Regions from separate parts of the Peribacillus sp. GL_122 genome, predicted to be linked through region 2. Evidence: riboswitches for the same ligand, from Rfam matches in the RefSeq annotation. Region 2 holds a riboswitch; the other holds the start of a gene.

Region 1 (15,260 bases), 690 kb from region 2:
ACATCCTTCATTCAGTCAATTGTTGGCGAGAGCATTGCCGCTGAAGATCATTCGTCATTAGTCAGTGTCAAAGACGGGGATGATTTGGAAATCCTTGAAATTACCGATACAGATAGAAAGGTTGTCATGGAGCTAACTGAATTGGATGAAACACGCCGCCAGCGCGGGACTATTGTTGATGTGACAATCATAAGTGACTACCTAAGAAATAATGGTCTGCGATTATTGGATACACCGGGGTTCAATGGGGAAAAAAGCGTGGAATCAGATTTCCAAGGCTATTTACATGGCAGTGATGGACTGATGTTCGTTCTTGACGCCCGGGCGCCTTTCACCGGCAGTGAACGGGATCTGTTATTGGAAATTCAAATGATGGCTCCGAAACTGCCGATTCATTTCTTGTTAAATAAAATGGATACGATATACAGTGATCAGGTGGCAGTCCGGATGGAAGACGAAACATGGGATAAAGTGAATGCATATTTCCCGAATGCGAAAGTATTCGCTTTCTCCAAACTGTATGATAGCAAGCAGCAATTGAAGGACCTTTCAGCCTTCCTTCAATCGAATTATCAAGAGGATAATTGGAAGGAAAGAAGATCTGAAAAAATCCTTGCATTCATTCGTAAAACTTTATCTTATCTGTTAGAAAAACGGGCAGCCAATGAGCGGAAATGCGAGCATTCCATCTCTTGGAATGAACAGATGGAAGTCAAACTGAATGGGGCGGTCAATCAACTGGCTGATTTGGAAAAAGAAAAAAGTGAAAATATCATAAGGTCGTATCGTCTGCTTAAGGATGAAGTGAAAAATCAGCTTTCTTCTAAAATTCCTGAATTATTGAGGGATTGCTCTAAATCATTAACGGAAAGCAGTGATTTCAGTCAGGTCCATGTACAGTTAAACCAAGAAATGAATGAGCGGATTCAAAACTTCATTTCTGATAAGATCATGCCTCAATATTACCGTTCTCTTCAAGACTGGATTGCCAGTTCCCAAATGGAGTTCTCACAAAGCCAGCAGTTTATGGATGAGATGAGTGCCGGATTCAATGAATTATACAAAGAAGAACGGATTACGCTTGCAGGTGACTTCAGGGTATTGGATGACTGGCGCCGTGATGCCGATCGGATGACAAGCAGTATCCGCATCGAAAACGTTAATATCCTTTTGCGCAGGACTCCATCACAATTGCTGCTTAAAGGAGCAGGGAAGCTGTTTGGGGCGATACCGCAAAATAAAGCCAATATGTACAATCGTTATAAGAAATATCTGGAAAGTGAAGATTACCTGGATGTTGCGGAAATGATCACGGAACGTTTCCTTACCCAATTTGGATTGTTTGAAAAATCTTTGGATCGGGACATCGCACTTTTCTATCGCAGTTCATTTGCCTTACTTCAAAAAACGATTGAACAAACGCAGACCGAGATAAAAGACTTCCAGGCTGCATTGGAGCATATGAAAGAAAATCCGGAAGTTTACCGTGACCCGATCACTTTGTTCGAAGTGAAATTAAGGCAGTTGGAGAGGCTTGAAAAAATCGAGAAAAAGCGTCTAGCCCAGCTTCAAAGAAAATAAAAAATAACGGGGAACATTTCAAATATTCAAAAATCTATTGACTTTACGACTATATCCCTATAAAGTGATAATTACGAAAACGTAACACAATATATCTCTTATCAAGAGTGGCGGAGGGACTGGCCCTAAGATGCCCAGCAACCGTTCCATTAGGAATTGGTGCTAAATCCTGCAAAACAGAAATGTTTTGACAGATAAGAGAGGGACAAGTCTGCAAAACAGCCGATTAAACCTCTCTATATTAGAGAGGTTTTTATTTTGGGATTTACACCGACTTAACTGATAAGACTAATTAGAAAACATGGAGGGAAAACAAGATGAGAAGGTCTATTAAAGGGATATTTATTTCAGCCATCGCTTCGGCTTTGCTTTTAACGGGTTGCTCTACTGGGCAGAGTTCCACAGAATCGAAGAAAGAAGAAAAAGTATCATTTGAAAATGTACCGGAAAGATTTGCAGATGGGGATGGAGCCAAGATCAAAGTGATCCGTAAAATTGGCGGTGATGATCATACGGCCCAATACCTGGCGGGGGCGAAGGAAGAAGGAGAAGCACTCGGTTTCCAAGTGGATACATATACAGCCAATGGTGATACGGCTAAATTTCATGATGCGATAGCGCAGGCATTGGAGGAAGATTACGACGGCTATATCATTTCCCATGGTGATGATGCAGCAACTGTGAATGACGTTCAAAAGTTGGTTGATTCAGGTAAAAGCGTTGTCACGTTCGATTCAATAAGCGATCTATCTAAAATAGATGGTGTGACATTAACTTCACAGGATGATGAAGCGTTGGCAACACTGGCTTTTGATAAACTGATAAAAGAGCAGAAAGGTGAAGCGGCAATTGCATATCTTTGGGTGGATGGTTTCCCACCAATGGTAAGAAGAAATGCAGTCTATCAGGAAAAACTAAAAGAAAATCCTGGGATTAAAGAAGTCGAAAGATTCGGAGTGGCATCTGCCGATACTTCGGTTCAGACACAAAATGCTGTAGCCGCAATGCTGAATAAATACCCTAAAGGTAAATTGGATGCCATTTTCGCAACATGGGATGCCTTTGCCATCGGTGCAGCCCGGGCGATTAAAGAAGCGGGCCGAGATGAAGTGAAGATATATGGAATTGATGTATCTAACGCAGATCTCCAGGAAATCCAATCGGCAGATAGCTCATGGTCCTACACGGCAGCAGTCGATCCCAAGTTGATCGGTGCAGTTAATATGAGGATATTGGCTAAAAAATTGGCGGGCGAAGATACGCCGCAAACCTATGACTTAGAGGCTTCACTTATTTCACAAAAGCAAGTCCAAGCTTCAAAAGAAGCGGTAAACATGGCAAATCTGTCTGGTATTGTCGATGGATGGGGTGAATCTACGGAATTTGAAGAAGATTGGATGAAAGTTTTGAAGGATCATTATAAAAAGTAAAAAGAGACACTCTCTTTCAAGTAGAAGGGAGTGTCTGTTCAATAAGGGGGAATGGACATGGGCACGCAACTAGAAATGAAGAAGATTTCGATTGAATTTCCGGGGGTGAAGGCGCTGAGTGAAGTTGATTTTTCCGTACAATCAGGGACAGCCCACGCATTGGTCGGTGCAAACGGAGCAGGGAAATCGACGTTAATGAAAGTTTTATCGGGAGCCCATGTTCATTATTCAGGTGACATTTTTATTGATGGGGTGAGGCGGGATATCCGCTCGCCAAAAGCGGCTCAGGAACAAGGCATTCAAATTGTTTATCAGGAAGTGGATACAGCCCTCATCCCTTACTTAACGGTTGGGGAAAATGTAATGTTGAATGATATGGTCCAAAACATGGGGGAAAAACAGAAGGTCCAATGGAAAGAGCTGCACAAACAAGCCTCTTATATTCTTGAAGATATGAAAATTCGTGTCCCTTCGAAAAAGCTGGTAAGAGACCTTACCTTGGCTGAAAAACAGATGGTCCTGATAGCAAGAGCCGTTTCGACAGAATGCAAATTCCTGATTCTCGATGAGCCAACTGCTCCGTTAAGTCATACGGAGACGACAGAACTTTTTCGAATTGTAAATGAATTAAAGCAAAAAGGCGTGGGAATCATTTTCATTTCACATCGTCTGCCTGAGATTTTTGAAATCTGTGAGGAAATTACGATCATGAGAAATGGGGAGCGTGTCACTTGTCGAAAGAAGGAGGACATAACCCGTAACGAAGTGGTAGAGAATATGCTCGGTAAAGCCATGGATGACCAGTTTCCAGAAGTCAATGCTTCGATCGGAGACGTCATTCTGGAAGTGAACGGATTGTCAGATGCCGAGAAAGTCAAGGATGTCAGTCTGAATATTAAAGCAGGCGAGATAATCGGCTTGGCAGGGTTAGTCGGGGCGGGAAAAACGGAACTCTGTAAAACCCTTTTCGGTCATACTTCGATCAAAGCGGGGGAAGTAATCCTGAATGGTCGAAAGCTTTCTTTGAAATCACCGCACGAAGCAGTAAAAAGCGGTCTGGCACTTGTACCTGAGGAACGCAGGAAAGAAGGGGTCCTCGTTCAGGAATCAGTCTCGGCGAACTTGACCGCAGCCAGTCTCGGCAAATTCTGCAAGACGTTCAGCTTCGTGGATCGTAAGGCGGAAAAGGAAAAGGCGAAGGAAATGATCGCAAGTCTCGGCATTAAAACTCCTTCAGGAGAAGTGAATGTCGAAAACCTTTCAGGTGGTAACCAGCAAAAAGTTGCCATCGGAAAATGGCTTATGGCCGATGCGGATGTATACATATTCGATGAACCAACGAAAGGGGTCGATGTTGGAGCCAAGAAGGATATATTCGAATTGATTGCAAAGCTTGCAAGGAATGGGAAAGCGATCATTTATGCATCATCCGAGCTTTCCGAAATCATTGGCATTACCAACCGGACATATGTGCTATATGACGGGAGCACTGTCATCGAATTAGAAACGAGCAAAACGAATGAAGAAGAACTACTATTCTATTCAACAGGAGGAAAATAGGATGAGCATACCCATTCCTGTTACACAGACAGCGAAAGCGAAGAAAAAGCTGGAACTATTCGACTTTTTCTATAAATACGGCACAATATTGACGATTATCATTCTGATTGTAATTTTTGCCGTGTCCAATCCATCTTTCATTCAAACGAATAATCTGATCAACATCCTGCGTTCCATTTCAATCGTGACCATCATTGCGATTGGCATTACGATATCCCTGACCGTGGATGGCTTCGACCTTTCCGTCGGCTCCGTCGCATCATTGGCCAATGCCATCGTCATATCAATGTTTGTCTGGTTTTCGCAGGATACATTAATCGCCATATTAGCTGCGATCGGCGCCTCACTTGTCGTAGGGGCTTTGAATTCATTCATGATCGTTAAATTGAGAATTCCCGACATGCTGATGACATTGGCTACCATGTTCATTATCCAGGGAATTGCCCTTACTTATACAAAAGGGGCAACGGTTTCGCAAAATATGGTCATGCCCGACGGGACATTCGCAACAGGACTGATCAGCCCATTTTTCGCCAAAATTGGCCAGGTACCATGGATAATCCTGATCATGGCAGTCATTGTGATTGCGACCCATATCTTTTTGACTTATACGAAGCACGGTCGTTATATGTACATTATTGGGGGAAATAAGGAAGCGGCGAGACTTTCCGGGATATCGGTCAATAAATACAAAATCCTTGCCTATCTGCTGTCAGCTCTATTAGCTGCAATCGGGGGGATTGTCCTAGCTTCAAGGGTCATGACATCGGAAATCAATTCAGGGTCCCCCTATTTAATGGATGCCGTTGCAGCAGCCTTCATTGGTTCCTCCGTTTTAGGAGCGGGAAAACCGAATGCATTTGGAACCTTTGTCGGTGCAGTCCTGATCGGAATCCTTCAAAATGGTTTGATCATGATGTCCGTTCCGTATTATGCGATGGATATCGTCAAAGGAACAGTGCTGGCCCTTGCGCTCGCGGTAACCTATTACAAACAAAAACACTAAAATGAATCCGTTACGTTAATCTACAAGAAACCTATCATTGGGATTGTTGAATATTGATAAAGATCCTGTTGGATATGCAACAGGATCTTTCCTTTTTTAAAAGGGACGGGTCATGGATATAAATTTGCGCAACTTCATCATTTTACTTAATAATAATGAACTCTTTTTACTTTCGCTAAAATGGGGGCAGTAGGACCTTTTGCTCCCTCATTGTTGGAGTATAAACATTGACCACAATAGTCAATTTTTATAGGGAACTTACTTTACCTTTTAATAAGATTGATAATGATCTATTGTAAAGTATGAACATTCATATCCTATACTTATCTAAAGGAGAGTGTAAACTTATGCGTGAAACCTGTGTTCCGACTGGCGTGAAACCAAATGACACTGGCTTTGGATATACGTTGTCCTTAATAGGCGGCAAATATAAAATGATCATAATGTATTGGCTGTCTGAAAATAAGGTTATGCGGCATAATCAGCTGAAGCGAAGTATCGGTACCATTTCCTTTAAAACACTAAGCATCATGTTAAAAGAGTTGGAGGCAGACGGCCTTATCATACGCAAGGAATTTCCCCAAATACCCCCAAAAGTAGAATATTCATTATCTGAACGTGGTCTATCTCTCATTCCATTGTTAAATTTGATGTGCGAGTGGGGAGAAAAAAACAGCTTGCCAGCTCAGGAGTCTGTACAGCCGTAGGTGTAGCTATTTTGATTAATTCAAAAGAAGTATTTCCCTAACAAGGAAATACTTCTTTAATGGAACTGCCTATTAAAGGTTGTCGACAAAATTCAAATAATCTTGTGCGCTTTTTTCCAATTCGCTTGCGGACGGCTCATTTTCAGCACCATAAAACGCAAAGAATGAACGATAATCTGCATTGCAGTATAGGAAGGTAGTTTCAAAGGGAGATAATAAATGTTCAAGTGTATAGCGATAACTTCCCTCTTCACTATAATCTTCTTTGTTAATTCCGGCAGATACAGCTAAAGCAACTTTGCGATTCTTTAATTTATCGCCTCCATTTGAACCATAAGCCCAACCATATGTAAAAACATCGTCAAGCCATCTTTTTAGGAGAGGCGGACAATTAAACCAATAAAAAGGGAACTGTAAAACAAGATTACTATGCGATTCGATTAATTGCTGTTCTTTTTCCGCATTAATGTATCCGTCAGGGTAAACCTTATTCAATTCGTGTAATGTATACTTTTCCGGATATTTCCTGAGCTCTTCTACCCATCGCTTATTTATGACGGATGTTTCTAGACTTGGGTGTGATACGATAACAAGAGTTTTCAAAGATTTCTCCTCCTTAATTATTATTTATCTTAAGTATAAAGTGCACTCTGCAAGTACGTAAGTATGCACTTTTAGTATAGGTACTTACCTAAAGGAGAGTGTTAAATCGGTATAAGTCTTTAAAGAGATTAGAAAAGAATGAATGGATTTCTTCTTACTGGGGGGTGAGCAAGGACCTCGTTCTTTGTCGTTCAGCTCTTTTCCTTTGGGTTCTAAAGTGACCGGTAGTTGCATAAGATTTTTTTTACTTTATAATTAGTACCAGGTATTAATATCAGTTATAAAATTGATGCAATTCATAACACGAGGTGGTTATTTTATGTTCAAATCCAAAGCACGTATTACTGCGATAGGTTCTTATGTTCCAGAAAAAAGCTTAACAAATAAGGACTTAGAAAGAATGGTTGAAACCAATGATGAATGGATTGTTAAACGTACTGGTATTAAAGAGCGAAGAATTGCACATGAAGAAGAGTTTACTAGTGATATAAGTTATAAAGCTGTAAAGGATTTAATGGAACGGTATGATAAATCTGTCGAAGATGTTGATATGATTATTGTCTGTACCTTTACACCTGATTTTAACACTCCGAGTGTAGCTTCTTTAGTCCAAGCAAAGCTAGGTATTAAGAATACTGGAGCTATTGATTTAAACGCAGCTTGTGCAGGATTTACTTATGGGTTGCATGTAGCTAATGGATTAGTAACATCTGGTTTAAACAAGAAAGTTCTTGTTATTGGAGCTGATACTTTATCTAAAATTATGGACTATGAAGATCGAGCCACTTGTATTTTATTTGGAGATGGTGGAGGAGCAGTTCTTGTAGAATATGATGAAAAACAGCCAAGTTTTATTTCTTCACATTTATATTCGGAAGGAGAAGGCGGAAAAAATTTATATAGTACAAACCTATCGACACGTATAAATGGTGAAGACTTGAATAATAGTGGTAATCTTGTTCAAAATGGACGTGAGGTTTATAAATGGGCTGTTACTACTGTTCCAAAAGGAATGCAAACTGTGATGAAAAATACTGATTTGCATTTGAATGATGTTGATTGGTTCGTTCCGCATAGTGCAAATTTAAGAATGATTGAGTCAATATGTGATAGAAGTGGCTTTCCAATTGAGCGTACTTTATATAGCTTGGTGGAATATGGAAATACTTCTTCAGCAACAATACCATTAGCTTTAGATCAAGGAGTAAGTGAAGGAAAGCTAAATAATGGTGAGAAGATTTTATTATATGGTTTCGGTGGTGGGTTAGCACAAGCAGGATTGCTTATCAATTGGACCCTATAACACTTTTTCTGCTACTGTTCTTATTGATATAAAGGGTCAGTTTAAGTTAACAAGGATACTAAAATAACAAAAAGACACCGTACTAATAGGTATGGTGTCTTTGAATTATCTTAAGGGAGTTCAAAATCTCCAAATGGGCGGAAGCCCGCCTTTAGTAAGGAGTTTGGGTTGGTTAGTGATAAGTGAAAAGGGCCAAAATATCATGTTTACTCCAATATTTAGCGGGAATGCTATTTAAAGTATATATCCCTGAAATTTGAGGAGGAAATTTTAACATGCTTGATGCTAAGACCATAGAAATCGTTCAGTCAACAGCACCTGTTCTCAAGGAACATAGTAAACCAATAGGAAAGAGATTTTATGAATTACTATTTTCAAAAGCTCCTGATTTGTATAATCTTTTTAACCAAACGAACCAAAAAAGAGGAATTCAACAGGAGGCCTTGGGATATGCTGTCTATGCTGCAGGTGAACATATTATGAACCTTGAAGCGATAAAACCGGTAATTAAAAGAGTTACTGAGAAACATCGTGCCATAGGGGTCAAGCCTGAACAGTATCCGGTTGTAGGTGAAACGTTGCTTCAAGCAGTTAAAGATGTGTTGGGTGACACAGCCACAGATGAAATCATAGAGGCATGGGGAAAGGCCTATGGCTATATTGCCGATGCCTTTATTGATATTGAAAAAAACCTTTATGAGGAAACAGAACATCAGCCTGGTGGATGGGAAGGATATCGAAGTTTCAATATCGATAAAAAGATAAAAGAAAGTGATGTGGTAACCTCCTTTTATCTAAAGCCTACAGACGGAAACCCCATTGCCTCCTATCATGCTGGGCAATACTTAACACTTAAGGCTGAAATTCCTGGCGAGAAATATACGCACATACGCCATTACAGTCTTTCAGATTCACCTGGTAAAGATTACTACCGAATTAGTGTTAAACGTGAAGATGCCCATGGAGATGCTCCATCTGGAATTGTATCTAACTATTTGCATAAACAGCTGCAAGTTGGAGATATGCTGCAATTTTCTGCTCCTGCAGGTGACTTCGAACTGGATAACACTGATTTACCCGTTGTTCTAATTAGTGGGGGTATTGGAATTACACCTTTGCTTAGCATGTTAAATACCATTATAGAAAAGCAACCACAACGTCAGGTTACGTTTATCCATGCAACAAGCAATAGTCAAACACATGCTTTTAAAGATCATCTGCAACAAATAGTGAATGAACACCAACATATAAAATCATATGCAGTCTATGGTGCACCAACAGAAGCCGATCGAACCTCTGGACATTTTGATAAAGAAGGATACGTGGGTTTAGACTTCCTGCAATCTATCGTTCCATCAAAAGAAGCTAATTTTTATTTCTGCGGACCTATTCCTTTTATGGAAGCAATCAATGAGTCCCTGAATAAATGGAGTGTATCGAAAGACCATATTCATTATGAAGTATTTAGTCCACTCGCTATTTTAGGAGAAAAATAAGTAAACTAAATTTGTGAATAAAAAGGATCTTTCATTGAAGTGAACCCAAAAAGTTAGGCACATTATTTAATTATGCAGCCTTGAGGGCATGAACCCGGTAATCTACCGGGCTCATGCCTTTTAATTTTATCTTGATTCGTTGATGATTGTAGTAATGGAAATATTCTTCTAGTTTTTACCATTAGCTTTGATGGTTATTGGTGGTGTAGGTTCAGACTATTTGAAAGATAAATATGTAGATTGAAAGGAACCTGCGTATAAAACTGTATAATGAATCACAAAATGGAATCTTTTTCCTTATATTGGGGGGGGGAGGAAGGCTATTTGATTGAACTTGATCATAAAAGAACAGAACCTTTGATTTTAGGTTCTGTTCCTATTTGTTATTTGAACTTTTGCACTTCTTCTTTTCCCTCGAATTTGTTATCTTTCAATATGCCGATTTCTTCAATATGGTTTCGTGCCGTTTCATCCCCTAATTTATAAATGAGGGCATAAAGTCTTTTCATGGCTGCATCGTATTTATCATTTGCCCGGTCATGATGATAGAGAAGGTAGGGCACATGTGAACGGGCATATGCCTCCAGGTCATCTGTCCGGTGTTCCTCCAAGCATTGTTTCAATTCTGCAAGTTCCTCATCAGTTGCGTGTATAGTGAAGCTTGGATTCTCTTCAAGTTTTTGTCCGAGTACGTCGCCGCTGACCAAATCGACATGGTAGGTCTGTTTTTCCTGCATCATTCTGCACATCATCCTTTCAAGCGTTTATCTATTCTGTACCACTATTTGTAAAAAGTTAATCATGAACGTAAACATTTCCTTAATGAAAAAGATAGGAAATAGAGGTATCGGATTTCTTATCAAATGGTTTAAGATGGATTTACAGAATATTATGGAAAAGTGAGGGGTGACATAGTGAAGAGGTCAATCATGGTTATTTTTTTTGTGTTGATTGCTTCAGGCTGCGTAACAAGGAATTATGATTCCAATATGGATTTAGGGAAAAGTCAGTTGAATGAGGAAAATTATTTAGAAGCCCATGAGGCATTTGAATTAGCTTATAAAGAAGCAAAAACACCGGAAGCAAGGGAGTTAATGGATCTTTCAGGTTTTCTGGCAAGTGGGATGAAGAATTACGACGAACAGGATTTTGGTTCGGCCAAAAGCGATTTTGAAAAAGCAACCGCATATAAAGCAAAATACCGGGAAGGTAAACAAATGGTTTCAAAGGGGGGGGAAATGCACCTGGTATCAAACTCCGCCACGATAGAAACTGTAGAGGGGAATGACGAACCGGTGGAGGAAGCAACTGAGGACGGATCCAAAGTAGAAGATAAGGCGGCAACGGAAACAAAAGGCAAAGGAAGCAAGGATTCGGTCAGTACATTAAGTAAATCTCAGGCGGAGAAGCTTGTGAAGGATTATGTGGACATGGAAAATTTCCCGAATTTGCATATCGAACATGATCATGATTCCGAAAAGGGAGATTACATTTTTCATGTTTTCGAGGTGGATGAACCTAGTCAGAAAAGTGGCCATAAAACCACTTGGGGCTGGTATGGCGTGAATAAGAAGACTAAAGAAGTTTATGAAGTCATGTAAGGATAACTGAATGTTCGGATTAAAGGCCCCTGTAGAGGCCTTTTTATTTTGTGGTGCGGCAAAGTAACAGGATTCGATAAAATTTTAATTTTTTTAAAAAGGTCACCTTATTCTTTATTTTCTTAAGAATTTTTTAATATTTACTGTTTATGATTGAGCCAAGTAAAGGACAATCCTAGGAGGGGTAAAGATGGAGAATTATAATGGTGATGAGCAAGTCAGAGTCAAGGCAGAACGGAAAAAGGGTAAATCTCTTTGGATAACCAGTCTTGTTTCCGGAGCGGTTGCTTCTATGGTTACATCGTCTGTATTTCTATTTGGCGGGGATTTTATAGATCAAGGGAAAAGTTCAGTGAATGAGGCAACAGAAACGGCAGGTGTACAGCAAACGGAAAGTGTTGAAAAGGATAAAAATGTCACGGCGGAAAAGTTATCGACAAGTACGGATTCAAATGATAGGGCAGAGATGGTCGAATCAGCATCCAAATCAATTGTAGGGGTCGTGAATTTACAGGAGATGCAAAACCAGAACCCGTACCAGCAGCAAAGCACGGAGAGCGAAACGGTTGAGAGCGGCACTGGCTCAGGGGTCATATATAAAAAAGCTAATGGGAAAGCCTATATCATCACGAACAATCATGTTATTGAAGGAGCTAAGGAAGTCGAAATTTCATTGTATGATGGACAAAAGGCAACAGCAGCGGTTGTCGGCGCGGATGCTTTGACGGATTTAGCGGTTTTGACAATTGATGCTTCGAAAGCACCGGAGGGAATTAAATTCGGTAATTCTGATAGCATGCGTCCAGGTGAAGAAGTATTGGCAATTGGCAACCCACTTGGACTTGATTTTTCACGATCGGTTACACAAGGGATCGTCAGTGCGACCGGACGCTCCATTTCAGTCGATACCTCGGATGGGGAGTGGGAACTTGATGTCCTTCAAACAGATGCAGCGATCAACCCTGGCAATAGCGGCGGTGCTTTGATCAACACCGCTGGGGAAGTGATTGGCATAAACAGCTTGAAGATTTCCGAAAACGGTGTGGAAGGCTTAGGGTTTGCCATACCAAGCAATGATGTGATTCCGATTGTTACGGAGCTGATTGAAAATGGAAAAATCACGCGTCCATATTTAGGAGTCAGCTTGGCCAGTATGGAAGAACTGCCGCAATATTACATTCAAAATGTTCCTGAAGCCGTAAAGTCCGGTGTAATGGTGACGAGTATAGAAGCGGGATCGGCTGCGGCGAATGGAGGGCTTAAGCAACAGGATATCATCGTTGAAATTGATGGAACGAAAATAAATACAGCCGCTGCATTAAGGAAGTACTTATATACAGATAAGAAAATCGGCGATAAAGTAAAGGTTAAAGTATATCGGGGTACTGAAGAGAAAACGGTAACGTTAACCTTGCAAAAACCATAGAAAGTAGTTAGCCCCCTGATTAATCATCAGGGGGCTTTTAATTGGAAGTCGAGAAGTTTTTAGTAGTATAGAAAAGGTTAATATAGGAAAAAGTAGGTAGTGTATTTGCACTGTTTTGCAGATTTTTCATATAGTCTTGAATACCTAAAAGCTAATAGTAGCACGTTCTATTTGTCAAGGTTTTCATTGTGAATATGTTAAAATATAGAAAAGATTTGACAAATTTGTGAAATGTCATAAAATAGAAAGAAAGGGGATGAAATTATGGAAGCTAATCAGAAGATGTTAGATGCAGTGAAATGGGTATCGGGCACAGGTTGTGTAATCGGAATTATTATTTTTGCTTTAAGTTTCTTTGTAAGCGATTACAATAAAGATTATATATTTACCGCCGTTGGAATCGCCATCACACTAAGCGCAGCTGCAATTTTTCTAGTTGGTATATTTTTTGTCCTGACAGAAGAAATGGTAATGAAAACACATAAAGGTGAAAGAATTGTACCGGAAACGACTAAAATCATAAAAATGAAGTCAAAGGCTAACACTCAAACAAAAAGAAGTACAGAATTCAGTAACTAAAACGAGGAATATAGCATAATGAACTTGCATTCTATCATCAGATTTACTAACATGGATGAACGCCTGTCTAAAGAATTTGAGTCAAAGTGATCCGAATGATTGAATGCGCTTTCATTTTGTGGAGGACTTGGATTAATTATTAGTTGGCTCCTTTTAAATTCAATACAATATACTGCACTCGTCATGTACCAAAAAAATATTTCAAGTAACCCTTTGTATTTGAAATACATACGATGTGCTTGGACATTCAAACAAAACTGCCTGAACGCCAGGAAGTTTTCACTTTGATTTTGAACTATATCCACGAGAAAAGGACACTTTTAAAAAGTCCTTTTTTTGTGGTTTTTTTATGCACTTTTCCTTGAAGATACAAAAGGGATGTCGTTGATTTTTGAGTAGTGAGTTTCCAAAAGCCGGAGTTTATTGAACCACCAAATGTACTTTTTTGTAAAATGGTTTCTGTCCTGTCCTACTGATATTGATTGATAAACAACTTGACTAGTTTTAACTAGTTTGACTGACCCCTGAATTACTTCACCCAAGACTACTGCTATACGGCTGTTTAGGAATACTGACAGGGCAATAAGTATTGAGAGGAGAATAAAGCCAATTACATTTCACACTCGTTATTTCCTTATATATATATAATATTGACCAGTGTAGGATCATAAGGGTATGGAAGCATGGAAACAACATCGTGTACAATGCGGCTACCATTTACCAACTTCCATGGCCGAGTTAAAAAAATCCGCTATAAATCATGTTTTCCAACGATAGAAACCTAATTAGCAGGATAGGTAATTTAATTCATAATCTTTATAAGTCTTGAGGCAATAAACGCGGTGAATATAATGTGAAAAAATTATTTCATTATATTAGAGTAATATTAAACGGAAAGTGACCGATACTGTCAGCAATCCTGTACTGATAAGTGAATTTTCCATAGGTAATTTATTAAACAATTATTATATTTCATTTGCTGAAGATTTTCGAACATTTCTGTTCATTTACCATCTTCTTACTGCTCTTTATTGAACTTTATGTGACAGATGTCACTTTATATTGTCTTTTTTTACACTTGGGATTAATATTGGTATGTCGGGTTTGTGAACATGGTAACACTTTGTCCGAATAATTACCAATTGGAATTTTATTATGTAAGAAAGGGGTAGTACTATGAAAATAAAATGGGCTCTATTAACTATACTTTTTACAATTGCCACTGTGCTAACCGGTTGCGATAACCCATTAATGGTCTTGGACCCTAAAGGGCCAGTAGCTGCAACACAAGCAGATGTTATTATGATTTCGATATGGACAATGTCCTTTGTCGTCCTTGTCGTTATGGTACTGTATATCTTCATGATAATGAAATATCGTGCTTCCAAACAACGTGATGATTATGAACCGCCTCATATAGAAGGAAGTAAGGTTCTTGAAATAATTTGGGTTGCGATTCCAATTTTAATCGTCGCTTTCCTATCCGTTGTTACTGTTAAAACAACAAATGAAGTTGAGGCAACACCTAAAGGGTACGGAGATCAAGAACCTTTAGTTATTTACGCTTCATCTTCCAACTGGAAATGGCATTTTAGTTATCCGGAAGAGGATATCGAAACGGTCAACTATCTGTTTATACCTACTAACCGACCAATTGAATTTAAACTTTACTCATTCGGTCCAATCTCAAGTTTCTGGATTCCGCAACTTGGAGGACAAAAATACGCGATGTCGGACATGGTTAATACGTTGCACTTAGCAGCTGATGTACCAGGTGAGTATATGGGTCGAAATTCAAACTTCAGTGGTTCAGGTTTTGCTCAGCAAACGTTCAACGTTAATGCACTGTCTGCAAAAGAATACGATAAGTGGGTAGATGAAATTAAAGCTACTGCTAAACCGATTACTGAGGAAAAATTCAATGAATTATTAAAACCTGGTCATGTGGGACAATCCACTTACACTGGA
Region 2 (15,260 bases):
GGGAAGTATCCTCATTGTAAAAATAATAAACGTGTTTTACCCCCAATACTTCCCTTTGAGCTTTTCTAATCCTGGTTAATAAGTTTATGTAATCAACCTTTTCTCGTTCATTTAATTCATCAAAGCACTTAATATGGCGTTTAGATGCTAAAATCACTAAACCTTCAATGGGGTATGCAACGTCTTGGTGAGCATGAAAATATTCAGATTCGACTATTACACCACCCTCTGCTTCTACTTCCCCACTTGTTAAAGCACAGCTTAAACATTCAACTTCCACCATTTTTCCATTAAATAAAGTAATTTCCCTCATAAGCCCCTCCAAAAGATTACCCCATAAAAAGCTGGCTACTCGGTCACATGTGAATTAAATTCAATAATAAAATGCTTGTCTGGAGGTTTTTGAAAGTACAGGTCTTGCCTTTCTCCTCCTTTTCATTAATGCAGAAGTCTTAATATAGTTTCAGAATCCTTTCTATTTAACTGTGCATACTGGCTATGTTCATCCTTCGTCAATTCTACAATATTTTCATCAGTATTAACCCAAACATAATATACAGCTATTTTACCTTCGCTTTTTTCATCATTAAAATAAAAGATGAAGTCCGCCTTAGGATGATCCTTCTCCAATGCGAATTGTTCCCAATCAGCATTCTTTACTATTTCTTTTGTTTTTTCTGTTTTCCCCATTTCTATCTTTTCTTTATATGCTTCAAATTTGTAGTTTTTACCTTCATATTTTTGGACGGAAATATGTTCTTGCTTTGTTGTACAACCTGAAGCTAACGTTATTGATAATAGGCCAAGTGCAACTAGCAGCTGTTTCCTTTTCATCATATGTCATCTCCTTTATACCCTGATGGATTAATTATCCAATATATTTCATTATACTAGTCCACACAAAAGAGTAATAGGAATGTTTGTCAATTAATTAACAGCAAAAAACCCCTCAAGCTTTTAGCTTAAGAGTTCATGAACCCTGCATCTCTTGGGCATATGTCCGGCATTCAACCAAACCAAACAGAGCTACTCGCTTCAATTGCATTTATTCCGATTATCATCTGACAATTAAAGCCCTTAAAAAGAAATTAAGAATTGATAATCCTTTCCTTTGTGAAAAGACTTACCTAAAATTTGATAATATTGAATTATCCTTGCTATAATTTCATGAGATAGCGTTTAGAAAAACAAGATTGAAAGGGGAATGTAAAATGAATTATGTAAAAAATCAGCTAACGGTCATGCGCAGTAATCTTTTAAAAGAAATCGAGGGAATCAATCCAGAGTTTATGGATGTACAGCCTGAAGGTTTTAATAATACAATCCATTGGCACCTTGGACATGTCCTTACTGCAGCCGAAAATTTTTTATTGAAATCCAACAGTGAATTGCCAGCGAATTACAGCCAACTATTCGGATATGGTTCAAAACCAGCGGACTGGAACGGGGACGTACCTACCGTTGAATTATTAAAGCAACAGCTGCATGAGCAACTTGATCGACTTCTTGAAATTCCGGAAGAAAGATTGACAGAAAAGACAGCACAGCCTTTCAACGGAATGGAAACAGTGGGGGAATTCATTAATTTTGTAGTGCTCCACGAAACCAATCATATTGGACAAATTCACGCAATGAAACTCTTTATACAATCCAATAACTGATTAAGCCATAACTGTCACTCTGTTTTCTTGAAAAAATGTGTGGCAGTTTTTTAATTTACCAGTCAAATATCCTGTTTTAACACTAATGGCTTCTTATATGTAAGTATGGGCGCGTTTACACGTGAGTTTCGAGCGGTTACTCGTGAGTTTCGAGCGGTTACTCGTGAATTTCGAGCGGTTACTCGTGAATTCGAGCGGTTACTCGTGAGTTTCGAGCGGTTACTCGTGAATTTCGAGCTTTTACTCGTGAGTTTCGAGCTTTTACTCGTAAGTTTCGAGCGGTTACTCGTGAGTTTCGAGCGGTTACTCGTGAGTTCGAGCTCTTACTCGTGAGTTTCGAGCAAATACTCGTGAATTTCGAGCTTTTACTCGTGAATTCGAGCGTTACTCGTGAGCTTCGAGCGGTTACTCGTGAGTTTCGACCAAATACTCGTGAGTTTCGACCAAATACTCGTGAGTTTCGACCAAATACTCGTGAGTTTCGACCAAATACTCGTGAGTTTCGACCAAATACTCGTGAATTCCGAGCTTTTACTCGTAAATATAATCAAAAGGAGCCCCCGCTTTTTAAGCGAGGGCTTTCATCTGTTCATTCTCTTTCCGTAAAAGCGAAGTAAACGCCTCTTCATGTCATCTGGTCCTGGTTATACATATAATCACTGTATGCTTTTTCCGCTGCGGCTTCCGAAGTGAACAAAGCATCATCATCCTCAATCGTATGAAATGTATCGTTCAGGAACAAGGCAACTGCATTGGGGTCTTTGGGATGCGGAACAATTTCCGCTGCCCTTATATTCGAAACGGTGGGAACATGGGGATTATTATAAATCACAAACACCTCATCACCGACTTGCACTTCTTTTGCATTAATTACACCCATTGGATTCTTCCTTTCCATTACTGATTTTCCTTTAGTTTATGGAAAGAAGCTTATAATTATTTATGAAATAAAACAGGCCTCTCAAGCAGCATTATCTGATTGGGGCCCCTTCTATATGAAGGAGCCCCGCCATTCACTTAAGCATATTCATCTTTTGTAAAAATTCGATTGGATGCTGTTTCCGGAAAAATTCCCTCAGCATATAGGCAACACCATCTTGATCATTGGAGCGCGTCACCCATTTTGCCACTTTCCTTACTTCCTCATCTGCATTGCCCATGGCAACTCCCAGACCAGAACCGGCAATCATCTCCATATCATCCAATCCATCACCAATCGAGACGATTTCCGTTCTCCTCACCTCTAAATGGTCGGCTAAATACAATACACCACTCCATTTAGAAACCCCCTTCGGAACGATTGTCATTTTATGTCCCGGATGTAATATTACATCCACTTCAGGGAACATTTTCTTTATCAATTTCAACATATCATTTCGATCAATTTTTTCTGAAAATATTACATCCATCTTCGTCGGGGCCATCGGCTGGTCAATAAGCTCTTCACTGATATCGTCGACATAATTTTGAGCATAAATATTTTGATCATTCAAATACATAACCGATTTACCTAGCAAATTCTCCGGAAGGTTCACCCGATTGCCCAGCGAGTACTTTTCATGAATGAGCAATATTTGGCACGTGGTCTTTTCAAGCATTTGCACGAGCTCTACAGTCAGTTCTTCCGATATTCTTTTTACCATTATCGGCTTTTCTATTGAAGCTCCGACAAAGGCTCCTTGCTGAGCAACGATCATTGGATTTATTTTTAGGGCTTTGGCCACTTTTTTTGCTGAGTGATAGTTTCTTGACGTCACAAGTGCAACATGGACACCTTTTTGGTGAACATAATCTATTGCTTCTTTAGTCGATTTATTTAAACGGCCATTCGACTGGAGCAATGTCCCGTCGATATTGACCGCAAGTAGTCGATATACCATGCTGATCTCCCCCATCTGTAATATCCTCTTTCAAATTTATGACTAAAATTTCGGGAATAGAACAAATAGTGGTTCACGACCCTTGCACTGGTGCATTCAGGGAACAAAAAAACCCCCAACCATTATAGAAGGGAGTCTCCAACTGCTTATTGCTGTTGTTCAGGCAAGCCATATAAATCTTCAAGCGGCTTCATGATAATTTTATTGAGGTCTGCAATGACCATGCTCATCCGTTGTTCAGCTTCCATCAATTGTGAAATGGTTGGGTTTTGTTGGACAAGCTGTACCGTCTTTTGTGCTTGCTCAACTTCTTCCGGTGAAATCTCCTGTCCCATCATTTGCTTTTGCTGCAATGACATTTGCAGATTACGGAAGTTTTCAAACATTCCTTTTGTTGCTTCATCAGAATTGACAAGATCATATAAGCGTTGCAAATCGGCATATTCATTACTTGCCCTAATCGCCTTTTCCATTTCATACGCTGCATCATATACGTTACTCATTTATTTCCCCTCCCGGTAATCATTGTATTCATACACCTTTTCCACTATAACAAATCCGATTGAGAATTACACGTCATCCTATTAAAACAGTTACGAAACCTTGAAATAAACCGATGATTCTACCCCCTTTCCTCAAGTCGACACCGTAAATGACGAAACCTGTTCTTCCACGATATCTCCAAATACAGTTTTGTGTGAAAAATTAAGTACTCGGCACCTTTTTCCACGAAGGACGAGACGCCCTTTTCGACAATGGTGTCCGGGAAATTGGCATCAATTCTCGAACCGGCTCTCTTCATTCCCAATTGATCAAGCAATTGTGCAGTACTTTTTTCCATGTACAATGCTTTCTTTACTTCTGCCTTCACGAAAATTTTCATATTCTGTATAGAGGCATCATTAGCAATTTGCCTAATTGTTTGCCTAACTCATCCAGCCCCTTCGGAATCAACCCTGGTGTCAACGGCAGCTGTTTCCCGAAAGAATAGATTGGTTTATAAGGTCTGAACAGCATTCTGATAGCTAATTAATTAGTGAAGCACCTATTACAGTACCTACAAAGACCATAAACAGTATCTTCACCCAATACTCACCCTTGAAATTTCTCCTTTTATTGCTTGAAATAAAGGCTTGATGACACCTTCTAATAAAAAAAACATAGAATGTGTTATCCACATTTGCCCATCATTTACTTATAAAAGGATATCAAACTTAGTGCAAACGGGGAATTATTATGAACCTTAACCATCAGAAAGTTTTCATTACGGTAAATTCCGCAGAGACTAGAAAGAAGGCGCTACTGCTTATCGAAGAAAAACTATTTGAGGAATGGGGCCTTCAATTTGGAGAACCCTTAACGATCATTGCTGGATGCCGTTCCGTCCCGGTACTTGTCCAGCCATTCCCGTCATCCCAGCCTACATTGAAACTTTCATATGATATGAACCAAATTTTATCCTTACCCGTTTTTTCCAATCCAATCTCCGTCTCATACCATGCGGAAGGAAGGTCAATTAAAATAGGCCCATTCTTCGCTTCACTCATGAACCAGACCCCGTTGCAAGACGGGACATTCGGCGAGATGGAAAAATTTTATCAGGAAATGAAATCATATTGTAATCAGCAGGGCATCCCCTTCTATTTAGTAAAACTGCAGTCTCTTCAAGATGGGGTTGTGGAAGGCTACCTGCCTGGACAAAATGGCTGGCAAACCTTTCCCCTCCCCATTCCTGATGTAATTTATAACCGGATACATTCGCGCAAACTTGAGGAATCGCATTCTTTCAACCTGTTTAAAACTGAACTGGGGGAACGGTCGATACCGATGTTCAATGGAAGGTTCCTCTCCAAACATCATGTACATGAGCTGCTAATCTTAGAAGATGAGCTGTTGCCAAATTTGCCAGAGACGATCCTTTTTAACGAAAAGGAATCTTTCTTGACTTTTATAGATAGGCATTCGGTAATCTACTTTAAACCTTCAGCAGGCAGCCAAGGCAGGAATATTTGCAGATTAACGCAAGTAGCTGGAAAATGGAAAATCGAGCAATCCGGACATCTCCAGAATGTACATTTTGCTGATACGGATGAAAAGTTGTATGAAACGTTAAAAAGATTGTCCAGAAAACGATCCTTCATTCTTCAAAAAGGGATTTCCCTATTCGAAATCGATCAGAGAAAAGTTGATTTCCGCATACTTCTTCACCGGAACGATCAGCTTGAATGGAAAGTTTCATCAATGGTTGCCCGGATTGGGGACCCTGGTACAATCGTTTCCAATCTTGCACAAGGCGGATTGATGAAAAATGGGCCGGATTTTCTAAAGGAGGCATTTGACCTTCAGGACGCCAGCCGCATATATCAAAAGCTCGTACGGCTGTCTAAAAATACTGCCCAGGCCTTGGTCGAAAACCATGATGATTCATTCGGTGAGCTAGGGATCGATTTAGCACTGGATACCGATACACATCCATGGATCATCGAAGTGAATTCAAAACCTTCGAAAAAATTTCAAGGCAACTATGAAACCTTTCGTCCATCAGTAAAATCCATCATAGATTTCATGCTTGCCCTTAACCGCGAAAACCATCCATAAAAAGGAGTTGCTAGCTCGTGTTAATAGGATTAATGGCCGCGTCGGATACACATGAAAACAACTACTTCACCGAAATAGCCAAAACCGCGAAATCATTTAATATGAAAGTTTGTAAATTCTCACCTGAAAATATTGATATGAATCTGAAAAAAGTGCGTGGCGAGCGTTTTGATGCCGAGAATGAAACTTGGATTGCCACATCTTTTGATTTACCTGATTTTGTATATGATCGCTGTTTTCACGGATTAGTTCGTGAATCAACGGAAACGCGACACAAAATCGATTGGTTAAAGGATAACTCGAATTTCTTAGGGCTGGGCCTTCCTGGTAAGTGGGAAGTGTACCAAATCCTAAAAAACCATCCACACCTGCAGGCATTTTTTCCTGAGACCGTACAAGTGACGACACCTGAAGATATTACCGGTCATTTGGAACGCCTGGATAAAATCATCATCAAACCTGAATTCGGTGCAGGCGGTACAGGAATCTATCTCCTTTCAAAAACCGAAGACGGCACTTTGGTATCCATGACGAAAAAGGGCACCAAATATGACCGCCCATTCTCCTCCAAATCTCAGCTTAACAAATGGCTGCAGCATTTATTAAATCGATACCGTTACCTTTGCCAGCCATATTTGGAACTTTGCAACCAAAATAACGAGCCATTCGATTTACGGATTTTCCTTCAAAAAAACGAGAAGAATCAATGGATGGAACGGGGCCGCGGAATTCGTACAGGACAAAAAGATGGAATTACTTCAAATCTTGCCACAGGCGGGGAAGCCATTCCATTAGAGACTTTCAACAAAAGAAACCCGGAAACGATTTCGATTGCTGTAGAACAAAAGATTCAGCATATCCTTCGCACCCTGCCCGTAGAAACCGAAGCTGTCTTTGAAAGATTATTCGAATTGGGGATTGATCTAGGCATCGATAAAAAAGGCCAATTATGGATCATGGACATTAACTCGAAGCCCGGAAGGAAAATCATTCAGGCACTACAGCCGGAGACCATGAAAGATATTCATCGCGCACCGTTTCAATATAGCCAGTATTTATCCGAACATCTTCAGAAAGCAGGTGAATAGAAAGTGAGAAAGACTTATCCTGCCGAAATTGCCGCTATCCCTGGCAATGTTCTCTACTACCCTTCAGAGCTTGGAGATTTGGCAGAGATTGAATTAATTTATTTCGGACGGCATTCATGTCCTGCCATCGTCAAACAAAACCCAGCCGTCAATCAGTCAATCGTCCTATCGGAAAGTCTTGCGGAATCCCTAATATTCGATCATACCGATATTCCCCTTCATTTATTCATTTACGGCAAGAGCATCCATATCGGACCGCTTGTCGGAATATTTTCCTCAGGCTTCACTGGCCTTTCAAACAAACCATTAGGGGAGAGATCGGAATTTTTCGCAAAGCTACTTTCGCTTAGCAGGACAACAGGCTGTATCCCCTTTGTTTTTGGAGAGAATGTAATCAATTGGGATGAGGAGACAATCAAAGGCTATGTGTTTGATAACGATTACTGGCATATTGATGAATTTCCTTTTCCTAATGTCATCTATGACCGTCTCCCAAATCGGTTGACGGAAAACCGCGATGGACCTAAAGAAGTGAAGCAAAAATTTCAAAAAAAATATACCATACCATGGTATAATCCAGGATTTTTCAATAAATGGGATGTAAATGAAAGGCTATGCGCAGATGAGCGGGCACTGCCTTATTTGCCGGAAACGTATCCATTTCAATCCATGTCCGTGGTGGAAACCCTTCTTTCCCATTACCGGCAAGTTTATATAAAGCCCATTCACGGCAGCCTCGGTCTAGGGATTCACCAAATTCTTTATGATAAGCACGAGGATGTTTACTATTGTCGCTATACAAATGAAGCAAAAGAAAATAAACTACAAAAATTCCCCACATTGGAATCCATCGTTAAACATATTTTTCACGACCGACCGCTTGAGAATCTTATCGTGCAGCAGGGCATCCCATTAATTCGATTTGAAAAACGTCCAGTGGATTTCCGGGTCCATACGAACAAGGACAGTAATGGAAAATGGCAGGTAACCGCGATCGCCGCAAAAATCGCCGGCGCCGGCAGCGTCACGACCCATATTAAAAGCGGGGGTGTCATCAAAACGGTTGCCGAACTGTTTGGAGATGACGATGAGGCGAAAGAAGTCGAACGAAAGCTATCGGAAGCCGCGCTGATTTTAAGTGACAGTATAGAAAAGAACTTGGACGGCATCATTGCAGAAATAGGATTTGATTTTGGATTGGATAAAAAAGGGCAGGTTTGGATGTTTGAAGCCAATTCCAAACCTGGACGTTCCATATTCGCCCATCCAAAACTCAAGGATTTCGAATTGCTGACCAGAAAGCTAAGCCTTGATTATGCCATTTATCTTACGGAACAAACGATTACGAAATCAATCAGTGTGCCGCGATGAACATTTTTTACGATATCCCCACTGAAAATTGGTACCACAATCATGAGAATGCTGAACTTTTCGCCGGCTCTGCCGAAGAGGAAATCAGCTATAAAAAGGACCATTCAAATCAACCCCTAATTCCAATCACGATATTTCCGGGTAACCGGATGCTTGCCGTCGGAATTTTAACTGTTTCCAATCCCAAAAAGGAATCAGGTTTGGGAGGAAACCTGACCCTTTTTCGGGACCTATCATTATATTTATTAAAACATGGAATATTAGCGTATGTATTCACAGGAAATGCCCTTCATCCCGATTCGTTGAGGGGGTATGTTTTTTCCTCCATTTCAAACAAGTGGATCGAATGTAAAGTACCCTTCCCTGACATCGTCTATAACCGTATCCCCTCGAGGAGCTATGAGGCGTCAGAGGAATTCCAACATCTTATCACACACTTTAAAGATTACCGAATGAATCTATTCAACCCCTGTTTTATAGATAAATATGTGATGTTCGAAGCATTAAATGAAGATGGATTCCTCACAAATCACCTTCCACCCACAACGGTCTTACGGAACAGCGATTGCCTTTATGCTTTCCTGGAGACCTACAGGCATATATACCTTAAACCCTGCAAAGGAAGCCAAGGGAAGGGCATTTATACCATAATCAAAAATGATGATGATACACTATTGTTCAATAGCTTAAAGCATAGTGAGTCCTTCCCGGATTTCGCATCATTCTGGGAAACAAAAAAAGGGGATTTATTAAAAAGGAGCTATCTTGCTCAACAGGCGATCAGACCAAAAAAACTTTTTGGACATCGTTATGATTACCGGATTCTCGTCCATTATGAAAAAGGTTTTTATAAAGTGACCGGTAAAGCGGTAAGGATGTCACAAACTCAGGAAATCACCACCCACACTCCCCGAGGTGGTAAGCTTTTTCCTTATCAAGACCTGCAATCAAGAAGCCTGAATCTAAAATTAGCGAATATCGCCCAAAAATGCGGAGAGATACTATCGAAAAAAATCGGGTTTCTCGGAGAGTTTTCCATTGATATAGGGGAAGACGAATCGGGCTCACTCTTCATATATGAAGTGAACTCAAAGCCCATGCAATTCGATGAGGTGGAAATTGAAACAAACAGGCTTTTGCATTTAAAAAATCTTTTTATTGAATTAACTTTTCCCAACCTGACAATAAAATAACACCTCCAGCTGCCGTTTTCCATTATAATTAAATGAGAAACTGTATATATGGAGGTAATACATATGATCACTCATTTTCAATGGGCACCATTGCATAAGAATCTGCCAGGATGGAGAATTTCCTTTTATTTCAACAAGCAGGCAGTCCAAGCCTTGTATCATAAAGATGGATCCATCGAGTGGACAGCCAACCCGCCTTCCGAAACAGATGAAACCAAACTCAAAAGCATGATACATGATTTAATGATCTTCCATGTATATGAATGAACCTAAACAGAATAAAAAAAACTCCTTTGCCTAAACTAAAGAAAAGGCTAGGAGGGATTAATTTTGGATAAAGAAAAAATGACATTTTTGAAGGATACCGAATATAATGGCAAGGACTCCGTTTACCTGGATATCGACCGTATCATCAATGAAGGAATGGCGGGCGGAAATGTGTATGAAGTCGCAAACCTTCAGAACATCGAAGAAGCACATGATTTTTATGATGAAACAGATCCCAACGAAAATAAATAAATTATGTGGGCTCTCTTATGGAGAGCTCTCCTTTATTACTTATCCCGTTCATCTCCCGCTTGCACTGCATTCCCCCTATAAAAAGTCCGTCTTTTATAAGTAATCACTCAAACAACTTCCTGGATGGAAGTTGTTTGAGTGACAATTAGAAAACCCAGACAGTTAAACGGATAACATTCAAATATTTCCATTATTCCTGGCACTCAAAATATTTTCTTTTAATATCGATGTAACGATATGCTCTGAATCCCATTCATGCCCAGATATCTCGATAAGGGGATAGCGATTCGGTAAAACGACCTGCTGGATTTCATGAACGGTCAGCCCTTGAGAATGCAAGCGTAAAATTTCACCTTGGAGGTTTTCCAAATAATCCAGCTTTTTCCGAAACATATCCTTCCCATCAGGGACATGCCCAGCATGGCAGCAAAACACTTCCCCAAAGTCATATTGAAGTAATCTTTTTATGGAATCGATGATGACCGGGACAGACTCTTCCCGTAAGACAAGCTTTGTTTTTGGTGTTACGAAAAGGTCTCCTGAAAAGAGCATGCCACTATTGTGATTCAAATACACCATATGGTCCTTTGCATGACCAGGGGTAAAAATCGGCTCCCACGTTTGGGTGCGGGAATGAATGGCCTTCCCTACCGGCTCAGCTTTAAAGGCGTCTCTCTTTCCCCAGAAAATTTTACGATATTCAGGATATACAGCATCCTTTGCACAAACCTCAACCGACATCGGGTGAATGAAAAGCGGGACCTTTTTATGTTCCTGTATCCATGCAGCGCCCCCGGTATGGTCTTCATGATAGTGAGTCAGGGCCACTGAGTCGAAGTCTGCGGACTCATAGAATGGAATAAGCTCTTCCAATAAAATCTGTGCGCCAGTATCTATCAATAGACCATCCGTTAAAAAGACATAAACACTCATCCCCGATTTGTTCCCGCCGGGAGTACCGTTCACACAAACCACATCATTTATCGTGTTAATCTCTAACATTCAATTGCCTCCCCATCATTACACAAACATAGTTTCATCTTCCTTTTTTTAACTTTACTATAATAAATGTATTACCACTTCACCTTTTTGACAAGGAAATTTTGGAATAATTAACCTGGACGTAAATGCTGGATTATTGCATAATAGCCCTTTTTTCACGAATCATTTTAACGGACCTTACTAAATTTTAATAACAAAAAATCATCCCAAAATTTCAGAAACGATTGACATTGTCGAATTTTACAAATAATATAGATTATATTAAAAAACTTGAAATATTCTAAAATAATAATTTACTTATCAAGAGTGACGGAGGGATCAGGCCCTGCGATGTCCGGCAACCGCCCTTAAGGAATGGTGCCACTTCCTGCAGAATGATTGCATTCTGAAAGATAAGACGAGATATAATTTCGCTGCCTCTTTCTGAATGATAGAGGCAGTTTTTTAATGTTTAAGGGGGGAAAGCTCATGATTGAAATCCGTTCAGTCCGAAAGGAATACGTCTCGAAGAAAAACCGAGTTATCGGAGTGGATAACGTATCTTTAACCATTCAAACTGGAGAAGTGTATGGAATTGTCGGCTACAGTGGAGCTGGAAAAAGCTCATTACTCCGCTGCTTGAATTTGCTTGAACGTCCGACAGGTGGAAATATCATCATCGACGGCATTGATTTAACCTCTTTATCAAGTAAAGAGCTTCGTAAACAACGCCAAAAAATCGGAATGATATTCCAACACTTTTCACTGGTCAGTTCAAAAACCGTTTATGAAAATGTCGCTTTCGCCTTAAAGGCCGCGCATCGATCGAAGGATGCCATCAGGTTACGTGTATTGGAATTGTTGGAAATCGTAGGGCTCAGCGATAAGAAAGATGTCTATCCGGCGCAGCTTAGCGGTGGACAGAAGCAACGGGTAGGCATAGCCCGTGCCTTAGCAAATGACCCCACTGTACTATTATGTGATGAAGCGACTTCAGCCCTTGATCCAACAACTACAAAAGCGATTTTACAATTATTGAAAAAGATAAGCAGTAAGATTGGCATCACCATCGTGTTGATTACACATGAAATGGAAGTGGTCAAAGAACTATGCCACCGTGTCGCCGTCATGCAGGATGGCCGTGTAATTGAAGAAGGTTCCGTTTATGAAATATTTTCACAGCCTAAGCAGGAGTTAACGAAGCAATTCATTAGCAGTGTTCTGGATTTCGAACTCCCTCCGCACTTGATTGAAGAAAGTAAAGGTACGATCATTAAAATTCAATTCGAAGGGCAAACCGCCGGTGAGTCGATCCTTTCGGATACTCTCCAATCCCATTCAGTAAAGGGTAATATTTTACACGGTAAAATTGAGTATATCCAGGATGTCCCTTTAGGCATTTTAATCATCGAGTTATTAGGCGATGCCGCTCAAATTCATTCGGCATTGCAATATATAAAAAATCGTTCCAGTTCTGTGGAGGTGTTAAAACATGTCACTGCTTGATTCCATCGTCAATATTTTACCTGATCTTAATAAAGCCTTTCTTGAAACGATTTATATGGTCGGCGTTTCCCTTGCAGTAGCCCTGCTGATCGGTTTACCGCTTGGAGTATTGCTGTTTACGACAACAAGGAATTTATTTTTTGAGAATAGCATCGTGAATCGATCTCTAGGATTCGCAGTCAATATTGTACGTTCAATCCCGTTCATCATTCTCTTGGTCGCCCTTCTTCCTTTAACGGATCTTCTAACTGGATCGACGATAGGGCCAAGAGCGGCTTCTGTATCCCTGTCGGTGTCCGCAATACCTTTTTTTGCAAGAATCGTTGAAACGGCATTACGTGAAATAGACAGAGGAGTGATTGAAGCTGCAATTGCCGTAGGTGCCACTCCATGGATGATCATTAAGGATGTACTTCTTCCAGAGGCAAAACCGGGTATCATTCAAGGACTGACATTAACGACCATTTCGCTTATCGGATACTCAGCAATGGCAGGGACAATCGGCGGAGGCGGAATTGGCGACCTGGCCATCCGGTACGGTTATTACCGTTATGACAATACAGTCATGATCACGACGATCGTCGTGCTGATCTGCCTTGTGCAAATCATTCAAATGGTTGGTGACAAGGCCTCATATATAGTTAACAAACGATAGGGATCAGTCATTTTTCAATGATTCAATACATTTCATTACTCAGGAGGAATTTCAAATGAAGAAAATAGCTTCGTTATTATCAGTCTGTGCACTTGCCCTTGGCTTGACAGCATGCGGGAGCGATGATGCATCCCCAAAAACTGAAGACAAAAAAGAATTGAAGATCGGGGCGACTACCGGGCCCTACGCCGATATGGTTAAAGAGGCCATCAAACCAGGTCTGGAAGATCTCGGTTACAAAATAGAGATCGTCGAATTCACCGACTATATCCAGCCGAATAAGTCCCTTGGCAACCATTCGATCGACGCCAACCTCTTCCAGCATAAAGTATACATGGATAACTTCGCTAAAGAAAATGATTTAAAGCTTTCCGACCTTATCATAGTTCCAACAGCACCAATGGGCATATATTCGAACAAGTATAAATCATTGAAAGAAATTAAAGACGGTACATCCCTTGCAGTGCCCAATGATCCGGTTAACCTCGCACGTGCACTTAAAGTGCTGGTGGATGAAGGGCTGATTGAAGTCGATCCAGATGTCGACCCTTTAAAAATATCTGAAAAGGATGTAACTAAAAATCCAAAAAACATCCAACTCAAACCATTGGAATCCGCTCAATTGCCTCGGGCAACAGACAGTGTTGACCTATCAGCGGTCCCTGGCAACTTCGCTCTTGCAGCGAAAATGGACCTCCAGAATGCCCTTGTTTTAGAAAAAATGCCGGATATGTATCGAAACGTTGTTACAGTGAATACAAAAGATGTAGACTCCCAATTTGCCAAGGATATTAAATCAGTAGTGGAATCCGACCAGTTCGAAAAAGTCATCGATGACAAATTTGCCGGATTCGGAAAACCAGACTGGATGAATTGATCAAAATAATCGAGGCCTGCTTCCCATTTATTGGGAGCAGGCCTTTCATTAAGGAAAAAGTGGCGGTTGCCATGGAAAACCTTAAAATCCTTACAAACCACGCAAGCAGATCCACGGACTAAAAAAGCGATGGGGTTTTTAGTACATCGCTTTTTTAATTCCTTCAAGTTGTTCGTTTAAATCATCCTTTTCAGCAAGCACACTTAATGTGCCTTCAGTATTTCAATATAATAAAAAAAAGGTTTCAATCTACTGTCTGTTTCCATAATTCGAGGAGATCACTTTCATGCTGTCTGTGGATGCCTGCTTTTCTATCGGCAGATTCCGGACGGCCCTTTTCCCAATTCCATATATCTTCGAGAGTTTCTGATAGGGGACGGAATGTTAGTCCATTATTGATGGCTTTATTGTTATCGACAGCCAAAAACCCATTCAAAGGTTCCTTAGCTCCCGGTAAAGGGAATTCTTCTGGTATCCATAAAGGCATCTCTCCCCACGGCTCCACTTTATTGTCATCCAAAAATTTTTCAGATACCCATGTAAAGGCAGCATTACTTCCTGTTACCTTTTTGCAGCCTTCAAGTAATTGCCCCATATTTAGTGTGTAATCCGGTCCAACGGCATTATATGTACCTGTCATACTTTTTTCTATCATTTGGATGATCCATTGAGCTAAGTCCCTTGCATCGATGACTTGGATTGGACGTCCAGGGCGTCCCGGAGATAAAATTTCTCCCCCTTCCGCTATTCTTTTAAGCCAGTACGGCAATCGGTCTGTGTAATCATATGGACCTACTATTTGCCCCGCACGAATTGACAAAACTTTCCCCGGCAGTTCTTTTTCAGCTGCTTTTTCGCTTAATGATTTTAACGGTCCATAATATTCACCGTATATCGGTCCAGCAGTTCCGCGGGTGATTTCTTCCGCTTT

What was found. Region 2 has a riboswitch for S-adenosylmethionine ahead of AC3ISB_RS05755 (methionine ABC transporter ATP-binding protein). Riboswitches for the same ligand answer to the same signal wherever they lie in the genome.
Region 1: linked by a shared signal. The riboswitch ahead of AC3ISB_RS02475 (sugar ABC transporter substrate-binding protein) and the one ahead of AC3ISB_RS05755 (methionine ABC transporter ATP-binding protein) in region 2 are both predicted to bind S-adenosylmethionine.

Annotation. Positions count from the first base shown of each region.
Region 1 is NZ_CM174415.1:505,710-520,969, forward strand. Features, by position in the region: gene AC3ISB_RS02470 (GTPase domain-containing protein) at 1-1,581, shown strand, start outside; SAM riboswitch class I at 1,677-1,782, shown strand; gene AC3ISB_RS02475 (sugar ABC transporter substrate-binding protein) at 1,899-3,011, shown strand; gene AC3ISB_RS02480 (sugar ABC transporter ATP-binding protein) at 3,069-4,571, shown strand; gene AC3ISB_RS02485 (ABC transporter permease) at 4,573-5,577, shown strand; gene AC3ISB_RS02490 (winged helix-turn-helix transcriptional regulator) at 5,925-6,284, shown strand; gene AC3ISB_RS02495 (NAD(P)H-dependent oxidoreductase) at 6,357-6,887, opposite strand; gene AC3ISB_RS02500 (ketoacyl-ACP synthase III) at 7,207-8,190, shown strand; gene hmpA (NO-inducible flavohemoprotein) at 8,466-9,686, shown strand; partial or broken gene AC3ISB_RS02510 (IS3 family transposase) at 9,757-9,858, opposite strand; gene AC3ISB_RS02515 (hypothetical protein) at 10,070-10,426, opposite strand; gene AC3ISB_RS02520 (DUF309 domain-containing protein) at 10,616-11,287, shown strand; gene AC3ISB_RS02525 (S1C family serine protease) at 11,478-12,713, shown strand; gene AC3ISB_RS02530 (hypothetical protein) at 12,978-13,292, shown strand; gene qoxA (cytochrome aa3 quinol oxidase subunit II) at 14,469-15,260, shown strand, end outside.
Region 2 is NZ_CM174415.1:1,192,851-1,208,110, reverse strand. Features, by position in the region: gene AC3ISB_RS05830 (HIT family protein) at 1-313, opposite strand, end outside; gene AC3ISB_RS05825 (hypothetical protein) at 439-837, opposite strand; gene AC3ISB_RS05820 (DinB family protein) at 1,212-1,661, shown strand; gene AC3ISB_RS05815 (hypothetical protein) at 1,991-2,278, shown strand; gene AC3ISB_RS05810 (transcriptional regulator SplA domain-containing protein) at 2,287-2,559, opposite strand; gene AC3ISB_RS05805 (Cof-type HAD-IIB family hydrolase) at 2,675-3,541, opposite strand; gene AC3ISB_RS05800 (YlbF/YmcA family competence regulator) at 3,688-4,044, opposite strand; gene AC3ISB_RS05795 (hypothetical protein) at 4,421-4,558, opposite strand; gene AC3ISB_RS05790 (YheC/YheD family endospore coat-associated protein) at 4,778-6,139, shown strand; gene AC3ISB_RS05785 (YheC/YheD family endospore coat-associated protein) at 6,157-7,227, shown strand; gene AC3ISB_RS05780 (YheC/YheD family endospore coat-associated protein) at 7,231-8,598, shown strand; gene AC3ISB_RS05775 (YheC/YheD family endospore coat-associated protein) at 8,595-9,791, shown strand; gene AC3ISB_RS05770 (YheE family protein) at 9,855-10,058, shown strand; gene AC3ISB_RS05765 (hypothetical protein) at 10,122-10,310, shown strand; gene AC3ISB_RS05760 (MBL fold metallo-hydrolase) at 10,488-11,312, opposite strand; SAM riboswitch class I at 11,607-11,711, shown strand; gene AC3ISB_RS05755 (methionine ABC transporter ATP-binding protein) at 11,781-12,797, shown strand; gene AC3ISB_RS05750 (methionine ABC transporter permease) at 12,784-13,452, shown strand; gene AC3ISB_RS05745 (MetQ/NlpA family ABC transporter substrate-binding protein) at 13,508-14,329, shown strand; gene AC3ISB_RS05740 (NAD-dependent epimerase/dehydratase family protein) at 14,574-15,260, opposite strand, start outside.